Linked DNA regions of Pedobacter ginsengisoli. The protein of the gene in region 1 interacts with the protein of each later gene in a pairwise test. Links are inferred from orthologs where the notes say so. Each region holds a gene or a part of one and is shown in the gene's direction. Other genes may lie near its edges.

Evidence for each region.
Region 2: the proteins of CPT03_RS08820 (region 1) and dnaE interact in binary tests that used the Escherichia coli proteins (3 or more experiments, as listed by UniProt). The link is inferred for Pedobacter ginsengisoli from one-to-one orthologs.
Region 3: the proteins of CPT03_RS08820 (region 1) and CPT03_RS20205 interact in binary tests that used the Escherichia coli proteins (3 or more experiments, as listed by UniProt). The link is inferred for Pedobacter ginsengisoli from one-to-one orthologs.

Annotation. Positions count from the first base shown.
Region 1 is NZ_CP024091.1:2,135,917-2,141,815, forward strand. Bases 1,165-3,943 are described here. They hold CPT03_RS08820 (methionine aminotransferase), read left to right. Parts: upstream 1,165-1,870; coding sequence 1,871-3,016; downstream 3,017-3,943. Other genes in these bases: CPT03_RS08815 (queuosine precursor transporter), read right to left, coding at 1,165-1,803; CPT03_RS08825 (nitrilase family protein), read left to right, coding at 3,041-3,844; CPT03_RS08830 (N(4)-(beta-N-acetylglucosaminyl)-L-asparaginase), read left to right, coding at 3,861-3,943. Also shown: CPT03_RS08805 (RES family NAD+ phosphorylase), read left to right, coding at 1-74; CPT03_RS08810 (GreA/GreB family elongation factor), read left to right, coding at 651-1,028; more of CPT03_RS08815, read right to left, coding at 1,033-1,164; more of CPT03_RS08830, read left to right, coding at 3,944-4,895; CPT03_RS08835 (copper homeostasis protein CutC), read left to right, coding at 4,899-5,639; lepA (translation elongation factor 4), read left to right, coding at 5,673-5,899. UniProt on the Escherichia coli protein: Shows aminotransferase activity with methionine and histidine as substrates, and to a lesser extent also with phenylalanine.
Region 2 is NZ_CP024091.1:5,245,729-5,252,528, forward strand. Bases 75-5,068 are described here. They hold dnaE (DNA polymerase III subunit alpha), read left to right. Parts: upstream 75-440; coding sequence 441-4,868; downstream 4,869-5,068. Other genes in these bases: CPT03_RS22265 (lipocalin family protein), read left to right, coding at 75-346; trxA (thioredoxin), read left to right, coding at 5,018-5,068. Also shown: more of CPT03_RS22265, read left to right, coding at 1-74; more of trxA, read left to right, coding at 5,069-5,335; CPT03_RS22280 (DUF58 domain-containing protein), read left to right, coding at 5,401-6,321; CPT03_RS22285 (aspartate aminotransferase family protein), read right to left, coding at 6,386-6,800. UniProt on the Escherichia coli protein: DNA polymerase III is a complex, multichain enzyme responsible for most of the replicative synthesis in bacteria. This DNA polymerase also exhibits 3' to 5' exonuclease activity. The alpha chain is the DNA polymerase catalytic subunit.
Region 3 is NZ_CP024091.1:4,817,128-4,821,803, forward strand. What follows is about bases 75-2,944. They hold CPT03_RS20205 (cbb3-type cytochrome c oxidase subunit I), read left to right. Parts: upstream 75-499; coding sequence 500-2,389; downstream 2,390-2,944. Other genes in these bases: CPT03_RS20200 (cytochrome c oxidase subunit II), read left to right, coding at 75-479; CPT03_RS20210 (COX15/CtaA family protein), read left to right, coding at 2,582-2,944. In the rest of the region: more of CPT03_RS20200, read left to right, coding at 1-74; more of CPT03_RS20210, read left to right, coding at 2,945-3,538; cyoE (heme o synthase), read left to right, coding at 3,550-4,428; CPT03_RS20220 (heme-copper oxidase subunit III), read left to right, coding at 4,435-4,676. UniProt on the Escherichia coli protein: Cytochrome bo(3) ubiquinol oxidase is the terminal enzyme in the aerobic respiratory chain of E.coli that predominates when cells are grown at high aeration.

The DNA of each region.
Region 1 (5,899 bases):
ATCATCAGGATTTTAAATCAATAAAATTATTAAAATCGGAACCTTTTGTTTTTGACAGAAGAATAAAAAGCTAATAACTGATGCTAAGCTGTCTTTATGGTTACAGTAAATTGCCTGTCAATTAGTAAAGCCTTGATAGGGCGTTGATTAGGCTTTAGCCCTACCAAGGCCCTACGAAAGCCCTACTAACGCTCTGCCAATGCCCCGGCACCCGAAAGTGTCTGTCTTACCCTATTGCATCAAAGTAGTAAGTAAATTCAGGATCATTTTTTAATGTAAAAACCGATTTTCTTTTGAAATGAGGAAAAAGGTGTCGACATTAGCGATTCATGAATTACAAAAAGAACATACAAAAAGCTATTATTGATGCCTACAACAGGCACCAATTGCATGCGTATGCGCTTTTTAAGAGGTTTTTTAGAGAAAACTATCCTTTCGGTTTTAGTTTTCAAACCACAAGCAAGGACTTTATTAATTAAGCCCCGTATCATTTCGATTTTCTTTTTTCGATGCGGGGGTTAAAAGCACCTGTTACAAATCTGCTTTTTCTCATTTTTCAATTTTAATGCCTTTTCAGCAGCAGCCTGAATTGCGTATTTAACTTTTTGAAAAAAAAACAACAAATATTAATTCACAACACATTTAAGATCATGGAAACTAAATCATTATCATTATCAAAAAGCGACTTTAAATTACTAAAAGAACATTTAGAAAAATCAAATATGAGTGCTTACAACAAAGAAAAGCTAAGCAACGAATTAAAAGAAGCCACTATATATTCAGAAGAAGAACTTCCTTCGGATGTAGTTTGTTTAAAATCTGAAGCTCGTATAGCAAACACTAAAACTGGTCAGGAATTTACCTTTAAACTTGTAATGCCAGAAGAGGCTAACATTAAAGTTCAAAAAGTATCTGTATTTGCACCAATAGGAATTGCATTATTCGGTTACAGAACAAATGACATTATAACCTGGGAAATGCCCGACGGCTTACAGGAATTTAAAATACTATCAGTAAACAGGATGTAGTTAACTACCCTCTGCCTGCCATTGTTATCATCCTATGAGCCAGATCTTTTCCAAGAAACCTGTCTATAATACCATGAACAACATATAGTATTGGGGTCATTAAAATAGCTACTACAAACTTATAGGTGTAATTTACAAGACCTATGGCTGCAACCATTTGCCAGCTCCAGTGGTACTGAGGATTAAGGTAAAAGGCAATAAAGATAACTACAAAACTATCAATACATTGCGACACTAATGTTGAACCGGTGGCACGTAACCACAAGGCTTTGTCGCCGGTAATTTTCTTAATTTTATGAAAAATAAGCACATCAGCAATCTGCCCTACAAGAAAAGCAACTATAGACCCTACTATGATCCACATACCTTGCCCAAATATACCGGCAAAGGCATTGTTCATATTTAAGGGCTGGCCGTTAATGTTTTGGGTAACCCAAAAATCGGATGGTTGCAGATGCATAGCCCCACCCACAACAATAAACGCATATGCTATTAAAATGGCTGTTAAAATTGACAAATAACGAACTTGCTTTACCCCGAAATACTCATTAATAATATCTGTCATGATAAATATAATGGGCCAGGTTAGAACTCCTGCCGACATATTATACGAAAGATTGGGTACGCCCAGTAAATTAATATTAAACTTTTCGATACCAAGTGTACCTTCTACTGTAAATATCTTTACCCCAATAAACTCTGAGAGTATGGCATTTGCCACAAAGAAGCTTCCTAAAATAAGCAGTAACCTGCTCTCTTTTGTTTTAAAAGTCATAGCAGGTTGAAATTATTAAATAATTCTGATATAACGGGATAAATATTATTTCTATTTTCGCTTAAACATGATCTCAATACATTCCAAATTACCAACAGTTGGCACCACTATTTTTACAGTGATGTCTAAACTAGCTGAAGAACACAATGCTATAAATCTATCGCAAGGATTTCCCGATTACGAATGCGACCCTAAACTGATAGATTTTGTAACTGATGCAATGAAGAAGGGCTTTAATCAATATGCACCAATGCCCGGATTACAATCTCTAAGGGAACTTATCGCAGAAAAAGCAAACACGCTTTATAATGCTGATTATAACCCGGATACTGAGGTTACTGTTACCGCTGGTGGTACACAGGCCATTTTTACAGCATTATCTTCGTGCATTACCGCTGGCGATGAAGTGATTATTTTTGAACCGGCTTATGACTCTTATGCTCCTGCAATTAAATTATTGGGCGGACTGGTAAAACCTTACGAGATGGCACCGCCTGATTATGATATTGATTGGGAAATGGTAAAGAAACTCTTTACTGCTAATACAAAAATGATCATTTTAAATAGTCCTCAAAACCCTACGGGTAGCATTTTAAAAGAAAAGGACATTAAAGCACTCATTAAATTAACAAAGAATACTGATATACTTATTTTAAGTGATGAGGTATATGAGCATATCATATTTGATGGCAAAAAACATCATAGTATTGCACTGTATCCTGAACTAAGAGACAGAAGTTTTATTGTGGCGTCTTTTGGTAAATTACTGCATACAACCGGCTGGAAATTAGGCTACTGCCTTGCTCCTGCAAATTTAACAAAGGAATTTAGAAAAGTACACCAATTCAATGTTTTTAGTGTAAATACGCCTATGCAGGTTGGTGTTGCAAATTACCTTAAAGCCCCTGAAACATACATAGGCTTATCTGATTTTTTCCAGGAAAAGCGGGATTTCTTCCGTTCATTACTTGGAGAAACTAAATTTAAATTATTACCTTGTCATGGCTCTTATTTTCAATGTGTTAGCTATGCGCACTTGAATGACGAAAAAGATACGGATATGGCACAACAGCTTGTGAGGGAAAATGGAGTAGCAAGCATACCAGTTTCAGCCTTCTATGTTAAAAAAACAGATCATAAGGTATTACGTTTTTGTTTTGCTAAAAAACACGAAACATTGGAAAAAGCCGTTGAAGGACTAATGAAATTATAATTTACATCCCTTTAAATTAGAATAATGGATCAACCAAATTACCTGAACATTAGCAATCTCAAAATTACAATTTATCAGGCATATCTATTTTGGGAAAACATAGATAAAAACTTGCAGAATCTTGCCCTCCGGTTATCAATGGGGATAAAAGAAAAAACTGATCTGATCATACTTCCCGAGATGTTTAATACAGGTTTTAGCATGAATGCTCCTGCGCTTGCCGAAGAGATGAACGGAAAAACAATGCAGTGGATGGCCCAAACTGCCGAAAAATATGAATGTGTTGTAACAGGAAGTTTAATTATAAAAGAAAATAATAAATATTATAACCGTTTAATATGGATGCTGCCAGATGGTACTTTTAGCCATTACGATAAGCGCCACCTTTTTGGCTTAGGCGATGAAGATGAAAATTATACAGCTGGGAGCGACAAGGTAATTGTTGATCTGAAAGGCTGGAAAATACGTTTGGCAATTTGCTATGATCTTCGTTTCCCTGTATGGTTGCGCAACCAGAATGCCGAATATGATATATTATTATTAATTGCCAGCTGGCCTGATAAAAGATCGAGCCATTGGAATGCACTTATTCCTGCCCGTGCCATTGAAAACCAAAGTTATGTGATTGGCGCAAACAGGGTTGGACATGATGGAAAAGAAGTTTACCACAGCGGCCACTCGCAATGTATTGACCCGATGGGAAAAACTGTTTATTACAAACCCGAAGATGAAGACTTATATACCTTTAGTATAGGTTACGAAGAATTGGTTAAAACCCGCCGTAGCTTTCCTTTTTTAAGGGATGCTGATAATTTTAAAATTATTTAGTTACTTTAACCCTACAATGTTTAATCGTAGAAAATTCATAAAAACAACTGCAATATCGGCCTCCCTTCTTGCGGTAAATAAAAGTAGTATAGCTGAAATAGTTCCGGCTAAATCGGCCTCGGTTGATGTTAAACCTATCGTAATCTCTACCTGGGATTTTGGAATTGCAGCCAATCAGGCAGCATGGAAAGTTCTATCATCCGGTGGCAGGGCTTTAGATGCAGTTGAACAGGGTGTGCATGTACCCGAAGCTGATCCAAAAAATCAATCAGTAGGTTATGGTGGCTTGCCCGACAGAGACGGACACGTTACTCTTGATGCCTGTATTATGGACGAAATGGGTAACTGTGGTTCTGTAGCTGGTTTGGAGCATATTATGCACCCTATATCTGTTGCAAGGTTGGTTATGGAAAAAACCCCGCATGTAATGCTGGTTGGCGATGGTGCCCTTCAATTTGCTTTAGAAAACGGTTTTAAAAAAGAAAACCTACTTACCAAAGAAAGTGAGAAGGCTTGGAAAGAATGGCTTAAAACGGCAAAATATGCTCCGGTAATGAACATAGAGAACAAGCTTTATAAAAAAGCTGCTCCAACTAAATTACCCGGAAATCAGTACAATCACGATACTATAGGTATGCTTGCTATTGATGCAAAAGGAAATATTTCTGGCGCTTGCACAACCAGTGGAATGGCTTATAAACTGCATGGACGTGTAGGCGACAGCCCTATAATTGGTGCTGGTTTATATGTAGACAATGAAATTGGTGGTGCTACTTCTACCGGAGTTGGCGAAGAAGTGATCCGTAATGTTGGAAGTTTTCTTGTTGTAGAGCTAATGCGACAGGGCTATTCACCAGAAGATGCCTGCAAAGAAGCGGTAATGAGAATCATTAAAAAGAAACCTGAAACTGCAAAAAATATACAGGTAGGCTTCCTTGCCATCAATAAAAAAGGAGAATATGGTGCTTATGCAATTCAGCAGGGCTTTAGTTATGCCGTTTGTACTGAGCAGAAAAACGACCTTTTAATTCCTGGAAAAAGTTATTATTAGCATATGGTAAATATGGAGGTTTGCGCCAATTCTGTAAGATCTGCTCTTGCAGCTCAGGAAGGTGGTGCAATTAGGGTTGAGTTATGCGATAATTTACCTGAAGGTGGTACAACACCAAGTTATTCAACAATCGCTTTGGCAAAAAAGATGTTGTCAATAAAGGTATATCCTATTATACGGCCACGTGGCGGTGATTTTTTATACTCTGATTTGGAGTTTAATTTAATGAAAGATGATATAAAAATCTGTAAATCATTAAACTGCGACGGTGTTGTTATTGGCATTTTAAAGGCAGATGGAAGTGTGGATAAGGAAAGATGTGCTGAGCTTATTGCTGAAGCTAAACCTATGCCTGTAACATTTCACAGAGCGTTTGATATGAGTAATGACATGGAAAAGGCTTTAGAGGATATTATTGAACTTGGATGTGAGCGAATTCTTACTTCTGGCGGTGAAGCCTCGGCAATTAAGGGAGCAGATATGCTTGCCAGATTAATTAAACAGGCTGATGGAAGAATCATTATTATGCCAGGTGCAGGGGTTTCGGCAGCAAATATTGCCGATATTATTAAACTAACAGGTGCCAAAGAATTTCATGCTTCTGCAAGGCATGCAGTAAAGAGTGAAATGCAGTTTAGAAACCCAAGATTGAGCATGGGAAGTGTGGCTGATGAATTTAGTTACGATCTTACTGATAGTGAGACAGTAAAAAATTTAATCTCGCTAGCTAACAAACCTGCATAATAATCCGCTCAAAATCTTATCTTTGCGCCACTGATGAAGCATATACGTAATTTTTGCATAATTGCACATATTGACCACGGGAAAAGCACCTTGGCTGACCGTTTATTGGAGTACACCGCGACGATTACTCAACGTGAATCGCAGGCCCAGTTATTGGATAACATGGACCTTGAGCGTGAGCGAGGCATAACTATTAAAAGTCATGCCATACAAATGAATTATAAGGTTGGTGATATTGAATATAATTTTAACCTGATTGA
Region 2 (6,800 bases), 3.1 Mb from region 1 along the record:
TTATGCTGTGTTTACCACCTATAAAATTGTAGGAACTGATGAACAAAGATATACCAGATCAAAACTTTTTGTAACCAGAGGGAGTAATAATGCTATTTTAAAAGCGCAGTATGTATGGCCTTTTAAAGTTTATTACTGGGTTGTTGAACTGGCCGACGATTATTCGTATGCGGTAGTTGGGCATCCTAAGCACAGGCATCTTTCTATTTTGTCGCGTAAGCCTGGCATGGCTGATAGCCTGCTTGCAGAAATTATTGAAAGATGCAAAAAACGCGGTTACGATACGTCAAAGCTTGTGTCTCAGGAACATCACATTCTTCCTTCTGCTGAGACAGCCCTGGCCTGATCTTTAAATTTATAAACCACTTATATCACAGGCAAAAAATACGTATTTTTGGACTTCCATTCTTGATTTCCGAAACGAGTAATTTAATTGCACTATGTATTTGATTTTTGACACCGAAACTACAGGTTTACCGCGCAATTGGAATGCCCCTATTACTGATACAGATAACTGGCCAAGGTGTATCCAAATTGCATGGCAACTTCATGATGAGTTTGGCAATCTTATCGAAAACCAGGATTATCTTGTAAATCCTAATGGATTTAACATCCCTTATGATGCTGAGCGGATACACGGTATATCAACTGAGCTTGCTCAGGAGCAAGGGATTGAGCTACAAGAAGTTTTAGAGAAATTTAATATAGCACTTTCAAAAGCTAAATTTATTGTTGGTCAGAATATAGGTTTCGACGTTAATATTATGGGCTGCGAGTTTCATAGAATGGGGGTTGAAAGCCCCATGGCGCAAATGCCCGTTCTTGATACCTGTACAGAAACAACAGCCGAGCTTTTACGCCTACCCGGTGGTAGGGGGGGCAGGTTTAAGTTGCCTAATTTAACAGAATTACACGAATACCTTTTTGGTGAGCCATTTTCGGAAGCGCATAATGCTACCGCCGATGTTGAGGCAACTACACGCTGTTTTTTTCAGCTATTGAAAGTAGATGCTTTTAAACCGGAACAGTTGCAGGCCGATCAAAATTATTTACGTCTTTTTAAAGAAAAGAACCCGGGAGTAATTAACCGGATTGGTTTAACACATATAAACCTTAAATCAGCTTCTGATGATATCAGAAAAAGATTACAAAAAACTAGTGGTGGGCCTTCTAAACAAGAGCTTGCCGGTAATAAGGAAGAACTTAAAAATGCCTCATTTGCGCATTTGCATAACCATACGCAGTTTTCTGTTCTACAATCTACTATTAATATCCCCGCGCTTATAAAGGCTGCTGCGGCCGAGAAAATGCCTGCTGTGGCAATGACTGATCATGCAAATATGATGGGGGCCTTTCATTTTGTAAGCCAGGTGCTTAATCATAACAAGGCCGCGGAAGCTAAAAACGCTGCTGCTCTGGAAAAGGGAGAAGAGGCATCTGAGGTAATTTTGAAACCGATTGTTGGCTGTGAGTTTTTTGTATGCGAAAACCATGAAGACAAAAAGCGTAAAGATGATGGTTACCAGATTGTATTGCTTGCTAAAAATAAAAACGGCTACCATAATTTGGCAAAAATGTCGTCCATTGCTTATACCAAAGGATTTTACTATGTCCCAAGGATAGACAGGGCTGTTATTGAGCAGTATAAAGAAGATATCATTGTGTTGTCTGGTAATTTGTATGGAGAGATTTCGAGCAAATTGCTGAATATTGGAGAGCGCCAGGCAGAAGAGGCTTTGCTATGGTGGAAAGAGCAATTTGGCGACGATTTTTATATCGAGCTGATGCGCCATAATCAAGATGATGAGAACATTGTAAATGTTTCTCTTGTCTCGCTAGCACGTAAACACAACGTGAAAATGGTTGCTACCAATAACACTTATTACATAGGTAAAAAGGATGCCAATGCGCATGATATTTTGCTTTGTGTAAAGGATGGTGAGAAACAAGCAACACAAATAGGCCGTGGCCGTGGCTTCCGTTATGGTTTGCCTAACCAGGAGTATTATTTTAAATCTTCGGATGAGATGAAGGCACTTTTTGCTGATCTGCCGGAGGCAATTTTAAATATACAATCTATTGTAGATAAAATTGAAATCTACAAACTGGCGCGAGAGGTGCTTTTACCTAAGTTCGATATCCCGGAAGAGTTTTTAGTGGCAGAGGATGAAGAGGATGGTGGAAAACGTGGGGAAAATAAATTCCTGCGCCATCTTACTTACGAAGGGGCTAAAAAACGTTACGGAGAGCTTACGCCTGAAATTACTGAGCGACTTGATTTTGAGTTGCAGACTATTGAAAAAACGGGTTATCCGGGGTATTTTCTTATTGTACAGGATTTTATTGCCGAAGCCAGGAACCTTGATGTTTCAGTAGGGCCTGGCCGTGGTTCAGCTGCGGGGTCGGTTGTTGCATATTGCTTATGGATTACCAATATAGATCCAATTAAATACGATCTGCTTTTTGAGCGTTTCCTGAATCCAGATCGTGTATCCATGCCCGATATTGATATCGACTTTGATGATGAGGGACGCGGCAGGGTAATGGACTATGTAATAAAAAAATACGGTTCAAACCAGGTGGCACAGATCATCACTTATGGTACAATGGCGGCAAAGTCGTCCATAAGAGATACTGCCAGGGTATTGGATTTACCACTTTTTGAAGCTGATAAAATAGCCAAGCTTATTCCTAACATGAAGCTGGCCAAGATATTTAATCTTGATGAAAAAACCTTAAAAGGGGCGTTAAGGGCTGATGAGTATGAGAAGGTTTTAGAATTAAAAGTATTAGCAGAGGCAAAGAATTTAAGTGCTGATACCATATTACAGGCACAGATTCTGGAAGGTTCATTACGTAACACTGGTATCCATGCTTGTGGGGTAATTATTACGCCTGATGATATTACGAATTTTGTTCCGGTATCTACAGCCAAGGATTCTGATTTATATGTTACCCAGTTCGATAACTCTGTTGTAGAAAGTGCGGGCTTGTTAAAAATGGATTTTTTGGGGTTAAAAACACTAACCCTTATTAAGGATACGGTAAAGCTGGTAAAACTTGGTCATGGGATAGATCTGGATCCGGATAATTTTCCAATTGATGATGAAAAGACTTATGAGCTTTTCCAGAGAGGTGAAACTATCGGTATTTTCCAGTACGAGAGTAACGGGATGCAAAAATACATGAAGGAGCTAAAGCCAACGGTTTTTGGTGACTTAATTGCCATGAACGCGCTTTATCGCCCCGGTCCACTAGAGTATATTCCAAGTTTTGTGCGTCGAAAAAATGGGGAAGAGGAGATTCAGTATGATTTGGATGCATGTGAGGAGTATTTAAAGGAAACCTACGGGATTACTGTATATCAGGAACAGGTGATGCTTTTATCGCAAAAGCTTGCAGGCTTTACCAAAGGTGAGGCCGACGTATTGCGTAAAGCAATGGGTAAAAAGCAAAAGGATGTATTGGATAAGATGAAGCCTAAATTTGTAGCCCAGGCTGCAGAGAAAGGACATGATGCTGCTACTCTTGAAAAAATCTGGAAAGACTGGGAGGCATTTGCATCTTATGCCTTCAATAAATCGCACTCTACCTGCTATGCCTGGATTGCTTACCAGACTGCTTATTTAAAGGCACATTATCCGGCCGAATATATGGCGGCCGTGCTATCAAACAACATGAGTGACATAAAACAGGTTGCCTTTTTTATGGAGGAGTGTAAACAGATGGGGGTTCAGGTACTTGGTCCGGATGTTAACGAATCAGACATCAAGTTTTCTGTAAACCCTCATGGCGAAATTCGTTTTGGTTTATCGGGTATTAAGGGTGTTGGCGAAAAGGCTGTTGAAAGTATCATTGAAGAACGTAATGAGAACGGAATGTATGCTGATGTTCAGGATTTTGCTAAAAGATCTAATACACGTACTGTAAATAAAAAAGCATATGAAAGTTTTGTTTATAGTGGGGCATTTGATGGTTTTAGCTACCATAGGGCACAATACTTTTTTGTTGGTTTAAACGAGAAGATGAATGGAATTGAGAAGCTTATTAAATTTGCCAACGATTTTCAGAACAACGAATCCTCATCTCAGTCATCATTATTTGGAGGTTCAGTTGCCGATATGATTTCGGAGCCATCACTTCCGGTTGCTCCGGAATGGGGGTTGATTGATCGTTTAAAATTTGAAAAGGATGCCATTGGGATTTTTCTGAGTGGCCACCCTCTTGATAATTACAAGCTGGAATTAAAAGAGTTTTGCCAACAAAAGGTTAAACACCTTTCGGTAGTTAATAAAATTAGAACGGGCGATACTAATGAAGAGGTACTTGCTGAGTTTGAAGGAATAAAAAACAGAGAATTGGTTGTTGGTGGTTTAGTTGTGGTTGCATCGCAAAGGATGACGAAAACAGGAAAACCTTTTGGAACCATGGTTTTTGAAGATTATGATGATAGTTGTGAGCTTGCTTTGTTTGGAGATGATTTTATTAAATTTAAGCAGTTTCTTACTGATGGTTATTTTCTGCAAATTCGTGGGAGAGTAGGAGAAAGGTTCAGAAAAGAAGGTGATTGGGAGTTTAAGATCACTTCAATTAACCTGCTTTCGGAATTAAGGGATAAGCTGGCCAAGTCTGTTACCATTCAGGTGCCACTTGAGCGTATAGACGATAATTTTATGACTCAGATTAATGCAATATTAGAGGACAATAAGGCAAACACTGACCAGCAAAATTGCCAGCTACTTTTTGAAATTTACGACAGGGAACAGAATGTAAATATAAAAATGCCCTCTAAAACAGTTAAAATTAACCCTAGTAATCATTTTTTAGAACAATTATATAGTTTGGATGTTCACCCTAAGTTGAACTAATGTCATTTTGGCATTACTAAAGTAGATGGCACTACAATTGATTATATATTTGCAACAACAAAAGCCTAATATGGTTATCTTCACAGAGTTTATAACAGAGGCTTTAAACAGTTGATTTTAATAGAAATTAAATAAAAAAAATAAAAATTATGGCTTTGGAAATTACAGATGCAAACTTCGAGGAAGTTGTGTTAAAATCAGATAAACCCGTTTTGGTTGATTTTTGGGCAGAATGGTGTGGTCCATGTCGTATGGTGGGACCATCTGTAGATGAGATCTCAAAAGAGTACGAAGGAAAAGCAATAGTGGGTAAAGTGAATGTAGACAACAACCCTCAAATTTCAACTCAATTCGGAATCCGCAACATTCCTGCATTGTTGTATTTTAAAGACGGACAGGTTGTTGATAAGCAAGTTGGTGCAGTTCCAAAATCTGTATTAGCACAGAAATTAGATAAACAATTGTAGTAATTTAATATACATAAGTTTAAAAAGCGTTCATATCTTATGAACGCTTTTTTTATATTTACGCTATGCAGTCGCCGTTTGATGAACAAATCTTACATTTTAACAGTAATTTAGAACTTCTGGCCAGGCAGGTGGTTGAAGGCTTTATTACAGGTCTTCATAAGAGCCCTTTTCATGGCTTTTCTGTTGAATTCGCAGAGCATCGGCTTTATAACGTAGGTGATAGTGTTAAAAATATAGACTGGAAACTGTTTGCCAGAACAGATAAACTGTTTAGTAAAAGATACGAAGAGGAAACTAATCTCCGCTGTCAGTTTATCATAGATGTTTCATCATCTATGTATTTCCCGGTAAATGAATACAACAAGCTAAATTTTTCCATACAGGCAACAGCAGCACTAATTTATTTATTAAAGCGGCAGCGTGACGCCTTTGGTCTTAGTCTTTTTACTGATCATTTGTTGTTAAATACTCCGGCAAAATCTACCACAACGCATCAGAAATACTTATTTACTCATCTGGAAAGGATATTGAAATCTCAAAAGATGGATGTAAAAACAAATGTTGAGCAGGCATTACATCAAATAGCTGAGCTGATTCATAAAAGGTCATTGGTAGTTGTTTTTAGCGATATGCTAAATACCATGCAAGATGAAAATGAAACAGATGCTTTGTTCTCTGCATTGCAGCATTTAAAGTTTAACAAGCACGAAGTAATTATTTTTAATGTTACCGATAAATCAAAAGAGGTTGATTTCGGCTTTGAAAACCGTCCGTATGAGTTTATAGATATGGAAACCGGAGCAACATTAAAGGCACATACATCTAAAGTAAAAGAAGCGTACCTGTCAAAAATGAATACTTACCGACAGTCTATTCAATTAAAATGCACACAATATAAGATCGATATGATTGATGCAGATATTTCTGCGGGATTTTATCCTGTTTTACAAGCTTATTTGATTAAGCGGCAGAAAATGAGTTAAGCTTTTGTTATCAGTGCTACATTTTTCAAAATCACCTTACAGGCCCATTCAATCTCCTCGTTAGTTATAATAAGTGGGGGGCTATGCGCATAGAATTACTGCAATGTAAAAACCAGTCGCTTATTATGCCATCCGCAATGCATGCATCAATTATCTTTTTATTTGTTTCAAAGTTTTCAAACTCAATGGCAATCATTAATCCTTTACCGCGTACTTCCTTTATTGCAGGGTGTACCAGTAATTTTTTGAAGAGTTCCCCTTTTTCGGTTACACCGTTAACAATGTTTTCCTGAACAATTGTTTGTAATGTTGCCAGGCCTGCAGCGCAACTAACGGGATGACCACCAAAAGTTGTGATATGACCCAGTATAGGATTGGTTGCTAATGACATCATGATTTCATTTGAGCTTACAAAAGCACCGATAGGCATACCACCACCAATACCTTTAGCCAGTAAAAGAATATCAGGTACAATGTTG
Region 3 (4,676 bases), 2.7 Mb from region 1 along the record:
TTGATTTTAAAGACAAAAAGACATTGGATGATCAGCTTGCAGAAGTTATGGTTATTCCAGTTAATAAGCCTGTTCGTTTAATTCTTACCAGTAAGGATGTAATTCATAGTTTTTACATGCCACACTTTAGGGTTCAATTGAACACTGTACCGGGTATGACTTCGTATTTCGAATTTACTCCTACAATTACTACAGAGGAGATGAAGGCTAAAACAAATGATCCTAAATTTAAATACCTGTTCTTATGTAATAAGATTTGTGGTGATGGTCACTACAAAATGCAGAGAGAAGTTAAAGTTGTTTCACAAGCTGAATATGATGCGTGGGTTGCTGAATTACCAACATATCTGACTGATGATTTAAGGAAGCAATTTAATTTGCCTGTAGCTTCGGCTCCTGCTACTGAAGCAGCGCCTGTTGACACAGCTGCAAAAGATACTTCTGCAGTTAAAACGAATCAAATAGCTTTAAAAAAATAACAATACTGGAATAGCACATTATGTCAACTATATCATTACACGATACACATAACCACGATAGCCATGATGATCATGGTCATCACAAAGAGACTTTTTTTACAAAGTACGTCTTTAGTCAGGATCACAAGATGATCGCTAAGCAGTTTTTGATAACTGGTATTATCATGGCTGTTATAGCAATGGGCTTATCTATTTTGTTCCGTATACAATTAGCATGGCCAGATAAAAGTTTCCCTCTTTTAGAGACATTTTTAGGTAAATGGGCTGAAGGTGGAAGGATAAAACCAGACTTTTATTTAGCCTTAGTTACAATACATGGTACCATTATGGTATTCTTTGTATTAACAGCTGGTTTAAGTGGTACCTTTAGTAACTTATTGATACCTCTTCAAATAGGAGCAAGAGATATGGCATCACCATTTCTTAATATGCTTTCATACTGGTTCTTTTTTACAGCTTGTGTAATCATGATGAGTTCATTCTTTATACAAACTGGTCCTGCAAGTGCTGGATGGACGGTTTATCCGCCTTTGTCTGCATTGCCAACTGCAATTAGTGGTTCTGGATTAGGAATGACTTTATGGTTAATTAGTATGGTACTATTCGTGGCATCATCATTAATGGGTGGTATCAACTACGTAAGTACTATTTTAAACATGCGTACTAAAGGGATGGATTTATGGAAAATGCCATTAACAATATGGGCGTTTTTCTTAACGGCTATTTTAGGTATTCTATCTTTCCCTGTGTTAGTTGCAGGTGTTGTATTATTAGTATTTGACCGTAGTTTTGGAACGAGTTTCTACCTTTCTGATATCGTTATGGGTACTCAAGTATTGCCAAACGAAGGGGGATCACCGATTTTATGGCAACATTTATTCTGGTTCCTGGGGCACCCTGAGGTATATATTGTAATTATGCCTGCAATGGGATTGTCTTCAGAGATTATGTCTGTAAATTCAAGAAAGCCGATTTTTGGTTACCACGCAATGATTTATTCATTGATCGGTATTACTATATTATCATTCATCGTTTGGGGTCACCACATGTTTGTAACAGGTATGAACCCATTATTAGGTGGTGTGTTTATGATTACAACTTTGATCATTGCTGTTCCATCTGCAGTTAAGACATTTAACTGGTTAGCTACATTATGGAGAGGTAATATTAGATTTACCCCTGCTATGTTGTTTGCTATAGGTATGGTGTCATTCTTTATCTCTGGTGGTTTAACTGGTATATTCTTGGGTAATGCATCATTAGATATTAACTTGCATGATACCTACTTTGTTATTGCTCACTTCCACCTTGTAATGGGATCGGCTGCAATATTTGGTATGCTTGCGGGTGTTTATCACTACTTCCCAAAAATGTTTGGAAGATTAATGAGTAGTAAGCTTGGTTATTTACACTTTTGGATCACATTTATCTGTGCTTATTTAGTGTTCTTCCCTCTACACTTTTTAGGACTTGATGGAGTTCCTCGACGTTACTATGCATTTACTGAATTTGAGTTTATGCAGAAATGGGTTACGGTAAATATTTTAGTTACCTGGTCTGCAATTATAGCGGCATTAGCTCAAGTTGCATTCTTGTTTAACTTCTTCTATTCTATCTTTAAAGGTAAAGTTTCATCGAGAAATCCATGGGGAGCAAATACACTAGAGTGGACTACTCCGGTTGAGCGTTTACATGGTAACTGGCCAGGTGAGATCCCAACTGTTTATCGTTGGCCGTATGACTATAGCAAGCCAGGAGCTGAAGAAGATTTTATTCCTCAAACTGTGCCTTTCTCTCAAACTATGAGTTCGAATATGCCTCATGATTTTGAAGGAAATGCGGAATCTGAACGCATACAGAGAGAGTGGGAAGAGAAAGAAGAAGCTGCAGGCAAAACAAAATTAGACTAGCATATAGTTTATAATATGATGAGGTATCTGCAGTAGGTAAATACTTACAACAGATACCTCATTTTTTTTAAATCTAATACACACCATGGTTCCTAAATCTGAGAAGAGATTTATCAGGCTAAACCTTATAACGATAGTTGTAACCTTATTGCTGATTTTGGCAGGGGGATAGTACGTAGTACAGGTTCTGGTATGGGCTGTCCGGATTGGCCTAAGTGTTTTGATCAATATATACCTCCAACCTCGGCCGAACAATTGCCGGGTGATTACAAAGAAAAGTATGTAGCTGAACGTGTAGTAAAGAATGAACGTTTTGCTAAAACGCTTGATAAGTTGGGTAAGGGGCATCTTGCAGATAGTATAAGACACGATGAATCTATTTTACAACCTGAAACTTTTAATGTAGCTAAAACCTGGACCGAATATTTAAATCGGTTAATGGGAGCTACAACTGGTTTTTTATTGGTTGGCTTGGTTGTTTATTCTTTTACTTATCGCAAAACTGCAAAGCGCATAGTTGTATTAAGTTGGCTTAATCTTATAGTGGTTGCTTTTCAGGCGTGGTTGGGATCTATAGTGGTTTCAACTAATCTGGTGCCATGGATTGTTACAGTTCACATGTTATTGGCTTTAGTAATTTTGGCAATATTGGTTTATACCTATAATTATGCCCAACAAATGCATAAAGCAGCAACTATAGTTATGGCTAAGGTTTTATGGTTGAAGATTTTAATCTTTTTAGCTATAGTAGTAAGTGTATTGCAGATTGTATTGGGTACTGAAGTAAGAGAGGCGGTTGACGCAGTTTCAAAAGCATTAATGTATACTGATCGTGAAAGCTGGTTAATTAAGGTTGGAAAGATCTTTTCTTATCACAGGGATTCGGCCATAATTGTGCTTATTTTGAATATTTTTATATATAAGATTGTTAAAGACAGATTCAACGGCAAAGCCACTGCATTGATGGTTGCTAATTCTATTGCTGTTGTATTAATTATTCAGATTGTAACGGGATTAATATTGTCGAACTTTGCATTACCACCTTACGCTCAGGCCCTACATATTTTATTTTCAACTTTACTATTTAGTCTGCAATACTATTTGTACTTGCTGGTTTACAAAACTGATACTTACAATCAAGAGCATTAATAATATATAATTTGAAACAGTTTTTAACAGATTTTTCTAAGCTCATTAAATTCAGACTTACATTTCTGGTTGTATTTTCTGCGTCTGTTACTTTTTTAATTGGATCTAAGGTAGAAATTAATGGAGTGATTCCAGGCATTGACTGGATGAAATGGCTTATTTTAATAGCTGGAGGTTTCCTGGTTACATCTGCTGCCAATTGTTTCAATGAAGTAATTGAGGTTGATCTGGATAAGCTAATGACTCGCACTAAAGATCGTCCGATGCCTGCGGGTCATATGACCACGGGGCAGGGATTGGTTTCTGGACTTGTAATGGGGATGCTGGGGACATGGTTGCTCGGTAAGTTAAATATAGAGACAGGGTTATTATCTGTTTTCTCGATATTTTTGTATGCATTTGCTTATACTCCATTGAAGCGTAAATCGCCAGTAGCAGTATTTGTTGGAGCCATTCCAGGCGCTTTACCCCCTCTCATTGGTTATGTGGCTGCTCATGGAAAAATAGATGAAATTGCAGTAATACTTTTTTTAGTTCAGTTTGTATGGCAGTTTCCTCATTTCTGGTCTATTGCCTGGGTGCTTGATGATGATTACAAAAAGGCAGGATTTAGATTGTTACCCACTACCAAAAGAGATAAAACGAGTGCGTTTATAACATTTGTCAGTACTTTAATATTAATTCCTGTTAGTTTATTGCCTACATTCTATGGATTTGGAGGCTATTATATTGCTGGAGTATCATTGATTTCGGGATTGGTATTTGCTTGGTTAGCATTTAAAATGTGGGTTAATATGGATTTGGTAAGTGCAAAGAAGGTAATGTTTTGCTCCTTCTTTTATCTTCCATTGGTTCAAGTGATTTTATTTTTTGATTTTATAGCTAAATAATTTAAAATGGTACACACATTAAATAAAGAGGATATGAACTCTGCAGCTCCAATAGATACTAAACCTAAAAAGTTTGTTATCTGGTTGTTTGTGGTTTCCTCGACTATTATGTTTGGAGGTTGGACAAGTTATTATATTGTTTTTGCTGCCTCTAAAGGCAAAGGACATGGCTTGGTACTACCTGATATTTTCATGTATAGTACGGCTGCATTAATAGGCAGTAGTATATGCTTATTTCTGGCGTCGAG